2 regions of the Paenibacillus sp. S25 genome follow, and region 2 is predicted to be linked to the other one. Evidence: riboswitches for the same ligand, from Rfam matches in the RefSeq annotation. Region 2 holds a riboswitch; the other holds the start of a gene.
What was found. Region 2 has a riboswitch for S-adenosylmethionine ahead of metA (homoserine O-acetyltransferase MetA). Riboswitches for the same ligand answer to the same signal wherever they lie in the genome.
Positions count from the first base shown of each region.

Region 1: it holds a riboswitch for S-adenosylmethionine, as region 2 does, so the genes downstream of both, KAI37_RS21065 (methionine ABC transporter ATP-binding protein) here and metA (homoserine O-acetyltransferase MetA) in region 2, are expected to answer to the same signal.

Region 1 is NZ_CP073683.1:4,807,366-4,811,202, forward strand. Features, by position in the region: gene KAI37_RS21055 (MetQ/NlpA family ABC transporter substrate-binding protein) at 1-497, opposite strand, end outside; gene KAI37_RS21060 (methionine ABC transporter permease) at 572-1,240, opposite strand; gene KAI37_RS21065 (methionine ABC transporter ATP-binding protein) at 1,237-2,259, opposite strand; SAM riboswitch class I at 2,396-2,535, opposite strand; gene KAI37_RS21070 (Cthe_2314 family HEPN domain-containing protein) at 2,658-3,386, opposite strand; gene KAI37_RS21075 (UbiD family decarboxylase) at 3,438-3,837, opposite strand, start outside.
Region 2 is NZ_CP073683.1:1,673,556-1,677,392, forward strand. Features, by position in the region: gene corA (magnesium/cobalt transporter CorA) at 1-802, opposite strand, end outside; SAM riboswitch class I at 1,355-1,480, shown strand; gene metA (homoserine O-acetyltransferase MetA) at 1,599-2,516, shown strand; gene KAI37_RS07255 (PLP-dependent transferase) at 2,641-3,825, shown strand; gene KAI37_RS07260 (aminotransferase class I/II-fold pyridoxal phosphate-dependent enzyme) at 3,822-3,837, shown strand, end outside.

The DNA of each region.
Region 1 (3,837 bases), 2.8 Mb from region 2:
ATCAGACCTTGTTTTTCCAACAACAGCAATGCGCGGCCTCCGTTTGTCGCATCGTTCGGAATGGCTACAGTTGCGCCATCTGGGATTTCATCAAGCTTTTTATATTTTTGGGAGTAGATACCGAATGGCTCCAAATGAACTGCGCCCACAGAAACCAGATCCATTTTGCGCTCTTTGTTCATCACATCCAAGTAAGGTACATGTTGAAAGAAGTTAGCATCCAGTTGCTTGTCAAACAATTGTACGTTCGGCTGTACATAGTCGTTAAACTGAACGACTTGGAGACGAACCCCTTCTTTTTCCAACTGAGGCTTGATCGCTTCCAAAATTTCCGCATGCGGCACAGGAGAAGCTCCAATTTTCAGCTCCACTTCACGTGGTGATCCGCCTGTATTTTCGGTCGCATTGTTTGTATCCGATGTTGTGCTCTTTGTACCGCAAGCCGCCAGCACCGCAATTAATGTCAAGCTTAGTACAGCCAATACCCATTTCTTCATGTTATTACCCCTCCAATAATTTGTAATATTCAGGAGCAGACGTCCTGATCAATAAGGATATCTATATGTTTTCCCTATTTTCGAGTATAATGCCGCACGAGACGATCTCCCGCCATTTGCAGCAATTGTACCAATACGACCATCAGCACGACCGCAACGATCATGACAGCCGTTTCATAACGATAATAGCCGTAGTTGATAGCCAGTGTACCCAGTCCACCGCCCCCGATCATCCCGGACATTGCCGTGTAGGATACGAGTGTAACGACGGTAATGGTTAATGCAGCGAGCAGACCCGGAAGTGCCTCACGTAACAGCACACGCCGGATAATTTGTCCTGTCGAGGCACCCATCGCTTGTGCTGCTTCAATGACGCCCTTGTCCACTTCACGCAGAGACGTTTCGACAAGACGTGCGAAGAATGGGGCAGCCCCGATAACTAATGGTGGGATAGTTCCCAGCACCCCGGTCGAGGTACCTACCAGCGATCGTGTAAAAGGAATAAGTGCAACGATCAAAATGATAAATGGTACGGAACGTAAAATGTTAACGATGAATGATAATACAATGTATATCACCTTCATCAGAGTCAACGAGGAGCGGCTCGCCAGAAACAATAATATACCGAGCGGTAAACCAATAATGAGGGTGAACAATGCGGACGCCCCGAGCATCTGAAGGGTTTCCAGAGTAGAATTTCCCAGCTCTTCCCAGCTCACTTGTGAAAAATCAAGTTCGCTCATTGTCCGATCACCTCCACATCAAGTCCTTGCCCAGACACTTCGCGCAACGTATGCTCTATATCTTCATGGTTTCCTTCAAAACGAACGATCAGCTGTCCATAGGGTACATTTTTAATCGTAGATATGGTTCCCTGCAAGATCGCAAAATCAACACCAGTGCTTCGAGCCGTACGCGACAGAATCGCATCATATGTTTTACTGCCCAAGAAGGAGATACGTACCACCTGCGCCGACTCGCCGCCACCCGCTGCCGCAATCGCTGCTTGCAACTCCTCGGGATGTTCTGACTCCCGTTGGATAAAGTCCTTGGTTACCTGGTGCTGTGGCTTCAAAAACACTTCCGCCACTGGGCCTTGCTCCACGATGTCGCCTTGATGAATGACGCCAACTCGATCACAAATGCTTTGAATGACATGCATTTCATGTGTAATCAGCACGATGGTTAAATTAAAGCGCTGATTAATATCCAACAGCAATTTCAGGATAGACCCCGTCGTCTGCGGATCAAGCGCAGAAGTCGCTTCGTCACATAGCAATACATGAGGATCACTAGCCAGCGCCCGTGCAATTCCTACCCGCTGCTTCTGTCCACCTGAGAGCTGTGACGGATACTTTCCACTGTGTTCTTCCAGACCCACCAGTTCCAGCAGCTCACGAACTTTTATGTCCAGCTTTTCCCTGGGGGTGTTTACCAACCGCAAAGGAAATGCAATATTGTCATACACCGTCGCCGAAGACAACAAATTAAAATGCTGAAAAATCATTCCGATTTTTCGACGTTGCTTCTGTAACTGGGATTGACTCACAGTAGCGAGGTTTACCCCATCTACCCATACTTCACCTGAAGTAGGGCGTTCCAATAAATTGATACAGCGGATCAATGTACTTTTCCCCGCACCGGAGTGACCAATCACTCCGAATATTTCTCCACGCTTTATAGAAAGATTCAACCCAGACAGCGCATTAACGCGTCGGTTGCCTTTGCCATAATGCTTGGTTAACTGCTTAAGCTCTATCAACGTGCTGCGACCCCCTTCACTTCTTCCTTACCCTTTTAACCAGTTGTCATCTCTCAGGATTGTATAAAACCGCTATTTATTTATACAAAAAAGAGCCCCTTTCACAGAATGAAAAGGGCCCCACCTTGCGAACCTTTTCTCATCTGCCAAAATCGCTATAACTCTAGCGGTTTTGTAGGAATTAGCACCATCATGTTCCCTCCCAGTGTAATACACCGGGAAAGAACGGGTTGCCGGGCTTCATCGGGCCAGTCCCTCCACCTCTCTGGATAAGAAAAATATGTTAAACTCCAGCTTTAGCTGTCCGTTAAGTTTATATAAAAAAACATAATTCAAGCATTTTTCTGAAACTAGGTTTCAGTATAGATAGTTTACTTTGCTTTGTCAAAGGATATTTTCTATCGTATTTTTGGGCGTACTGCACGGTTCTCCCATTGTTTCGCAGTATAAGTAAAGGCGTTTGACAGCGACCGACATACCATTTCCAAGCCCTGTTGCAAATCTTCCAAATGGTGATCGAGATCCTCCAGTTGGATTTTTCCATACAAAGCTCGGTGTCGTTGCCAGAGATCATCCTGCATTTCCGTATTCATATAGTGTATCTCCGTATTCCGACGCTTACGCAGCCGATTGATGGCATCGTTGTAAGTGTCCTTGATATCATTTAAATTATCGGTCAATACAGGATGCATTTTGAGATACTTGAGCTGTCGCAACACGGTAAAATACGAATAATGCGCCTTATACTGCCCTGTTTTTAAATCATACAGATCATTCAGCCAGTTACCCAGCTTATCCAAAATAGAGAAAACCCGAACAAACCCATCTTTATAAAAGAAAACATATAATGCATAATCGGATTTTTCATCCTCACTCATATCTTCAGCATATCCGGCTTTCACTTTCATACGAAAAAAGGCGGAAGCATGATGGCTCTGCTCCAGTTCATCCAGAGATGACATTAGACCGCGTGTTAAAATATCCGCCTTCCGAAAATCGTGGGTCGGATCTCCACCAGCCTGAATTTGCCGCTCCAGCAGGTTCAACATAGCTGACATGCTATTCATGGCATCTAGCAGGATACCTTTGTTCACACGTGGTGGCTCACCCAGTAGCTTGCGTATCATGCTTACGCCTCCTTATAAATGTAAAATCCGGCTGTAGGTTTAATTAGGGCGTCAAGCGAAATAACTCGTCCATCGTTGATCTACAAGCTTAACAATATCCTCACGCGGTAACACCTCATCCGGATACCCCGGCTTCATACGCGCATCCACTACAATCGGCAGCTTATAGTTCAGATGATGCAAACGCACTTCGCTGTCCGCGTACATATCCGTAGCAGGGTTAAAGCGTGTGAATACCGTCCACAGGAACGAGGCTTGAGAACGAACGACTTCTTTGGCATCATCCACAATGAAAACGAGCGGCCACTCTTGCTCACCCGCTGCTAATCGCTCCAAAACACGTGCGGCCAGCTCAGGCTCCTGCTCAAAGGACGCACCCGATACGACGAGGCAACCTCCGCAATATGGCTCAATTTCACGAATTCCCGGCAGATCGCCTCCCTCATAAGCA
Region 2 (3,837 bases):
TAATGACTGTCAATGGCATAAATACGGTCGTAATTGCCGTAAACACACGCATAATTTCATTGGCACGGTTGGCGATACTGGATTGATAAGCTTCTCGAAGGTTACCCATCAAGTCGCGGTAAGTTTCAAAAGTCTCCGAAATTTTCACAGCATTTTCATAAATGTCGCTGAAATATTTTTGCAATTGATCGTCGATGAGCCGCAAATCCCGTTTATTCAGGGTATTGATGACTTCTTTTTGCGGACCCAGCACTTTTTTCAGCCACAGAATCTCACTGCGTAAGCCGATGATTTCGTTCAAATGCGACTTTTTCGTATGCATTAGAATATCTTCTTCCAGCTTCTCAATGCGAACCTCAATCCGGTCACCAACCAGAAAATAGTTGTCAACAATCAAGTCGACCAACAGATACATAAAACGGTCAGGCTGGCTGACTTCTTGCTCCCACAGCATAGGCTTGAGGGTACGAAGCTCATTTATTTTCTGCTTGGTCACCGTAATGATAAAATGGCGGCCGAGAAAAATGTTCAAAGCTCGCAAAAATATTTCTTCATCATCAAAACGAATGCTATTTACAACGATAAAATAATGGCTTTCATAAATTTCAATCTTCGGACGCTGTTCTTCTTCACTCAAACAGTCTTCTACTGCAAGATCATGCATGGAAAATAAAGGCTGGAGCACTGCCAAATCATCGACATCGGCATCAATCCAATAAAAACCTTCTGCCGGTGCAGTAAGCGCCATTTCAATTTCTTCGACAGGGGTAAAAACCCCGTTGTTGACCAAACGGATTTTCATATATGTCACTCCTTATGCTCCGTCGTAACGGAAATACGTTTACCTTAAGCATAAGGAATGGACTCAGTTAGCCAGTTAGCCGGTGCGGGTAAGCGTGCACTCCCATCAAAAGCCGGAGGCTTTTGGAGCATGCAGAGCCTGGCGTCCCGTCTTTCGGCAAGCTGAAGTCATTCCTATGCTGTTGTTCAGGGATCGCCGCCTATTCGGACTCGGGTCGCCTTCCATTCCGGATTCACCTCTCAAATGTTCTTTTTTAGATTGCCACAGTATCGCAGAAAACACTCAAATCCTGCACTACTGCTCCATATTTTTGCCTAATAGCACTTGTATAGTATAACGCTCGGCCTACGGCCTTTCAAGCGCAAAATCATGGGCTAAATCAACAGTAGTGGCAAGAGCTTCAGCGATAGGAGGTATATGATTTAACCTATGGAAAAGGTAGACAAAATGTGAATGCAGGGTACAAATTTAAAAGTCCTATCTTGACGAAGCCCAGCCGATGCATTAAAGTGAACAACAAGAACTTTGTGAACTTAAAATGAATATAGCGAAATCTTATCAAGAGCAGGTGGAGGGACTAGCCCGATGATACCCGGCAACCGGCGATTTTAATCGCACGGTGCTAATTCTTGCAGGACGCGCGCTTTGTACAAAGCGCGTTGCCCTGACAGATGAGAGAGGCGCATATGGATACAAATATGACCTTTCTCTAACCTGAGAAAGGTCTTTTTATTATATGCCCGGCATCTCAACAAGACGATTTTCGCAAAACTTACCGAACAAGGAGTGAGTTTACATGCCGATTAAAATCCCAGACACGCTACCTGCAAAGGAAGTGCTGGAGGGCGAAAATATTTTCGTAATGGATGAAAGCTTAGCTTATCATCAGGATATTCGTCCGTTGCGTATCGCCATTTTGAATTTAATGCCTACAAAGGAGACGACGGAAACCCAACTGTTGCGCTTGGTCGGCAATACGCCGCTGCAAGTGGACGTCACGCTGGTGCACATGAAGTCTCATGTATCCAAAAATACATCGCAAGAATATTTGAACATGTTCTATAAAACGTTTGACGAGATCAAGAACAGTCGTTTTGACGGCATGGTCATTACAGGAGCCCCGGTTGAACAGCTTGAGTTTGAGGATGTGAATTACTGGGAGGAGATCCGGCAAATCTTTGAATGGACGAAAACGAATGTAACTTCGACCATGCATATCTGTTGGGCCTCACAGGCAGGCTTATACCATCATTTCGCTGTCCCTAAATACGGACTCGACTACAAATGCTTTGGCGTATTTCCACACACCGTGATTAAACCTAAGGTAAAATTGCTACGCGGCTTTGATGAACTGTTTTATGCCCCTCACTCCAGACATACGGAGGTTCGGCGGGAAGATATTGATCATATTGCCGAATTAGAAGTTTTATCCGAATCCGAGGAAGCTGGAGTGTACCTCGTAGCCACGCTTGACGGTAAACAAATTTTTGTAACTGGGCACTCTGAATATGACCCGCTTTCCCTGAAATGGGAATACGACCGCGATGTGGCCAAAGGAATGGATATTGAAGTCCCCAAAAATTATTTTCCTAATGATGATCCCAAGCGCACACCGCCCTCAATCTGGCGGGCACACGCCAATTTATTATTCTCGAATTGGCTGAACTATTATGTATACCAAGAAACACCTTACGATATCGGGCCCCAGATTTAAAAAGGGGCTTGTAGTTTACCCCTGTACAGTACCACCTTGCAGTAGCGCAGCAGTATAGTCTTTGACATCCATTTTTGCAGGATATGTTATAGCACCCACTATGGAAGTTAACAGGAGGATTCATATGAGTGAGAAACAGTGGAAAATCGAAAGCAGATTGGCACAAATCGGTTCAGTAGAGGAGCCAGTAACCGGGGCTGTTAATTACCCGATTTACCAATCTACGGCGTTCCGCCATCCCCGTCTAGGTCAAAGCACAGGATTTGATTACATTCGGACGATCAATCCCACGCGAAAGGTACTAGAAGAGGCTTCTGCTGCACTTGAATCTGGTGATGCAGGCTTTGCATGTAGCTCAGGTATGGCGGCGCTGCAAACGGTATTTGCATTGTTTGGACAGGGAGATCACCTCATTGTATCGCTGGATCTGTATGGCGGGACATATCGCTTGCTGGAGCGTATTTTATCTAAATTTGGTGTAACAGCAAGTTATGTGGATACGAATGATCTTGAAGCACTCGAACAGTCATGTCGACCGAATACCAAAGCTGTATTCATAGAAACACCTACAAATCCGTTAATGATGATTACTGATATTCGAGCGGTTGCCGAGTGGGCATCACAACATCAGTTGCTTACCATTGTAGATAATACGCTGCTAACCCCATATTTCCAGCGGCCATTGGAGCTGGGCGCGGATATTGTGGTACATAGCGCAACCAAATATTTGGGCGGACACAACGATGTGCTGGCAGGGTTGATCGTAACCAAAGGCAAAGAGCTATCGGCTGAAATTTCCTTCCTGCACAATTCCATAGGGGCCGTGCTTTCCCCGAGCGACTGCTATCAGTTGATGAAGGGGATGAAGACGTTAGCGCTGCGTATGGACCGACATCAGCATAATGCAACAGTGCTGTCTAACTATTTACTGACGCATCCGGCGGTGGCGGAAGTATTTTATCCAGCTCTCGAAGGCCACCCAGGTCGTGAGATTCAAAATAAACAATCCAGCGGAAATACAGGTATCTTCTCCTTTAAAGTAAAGGATGCTCGTTATGTGGAGCCTTTGCTTCGTCACATTAAGCTCATTGCGTTTGCGGAAAGTCTCGGCGGTGTGGAATCGCTAATGACCTATCCCGCTGTGCAGACACATGCGGACATACCCGCAGAAATTCGGGATGCAGTCGGGGTAGATGACAGGCTGTTGCGTTTCTCCGTAGGCATTGAACATACAGACGACCTAATTGAAGATTTGCGTTCGGCGTTGGAAGCGGCACGTCAAGAAGTAGAAGGAGGAGAGCTGCAATGATAGAGGATGCGA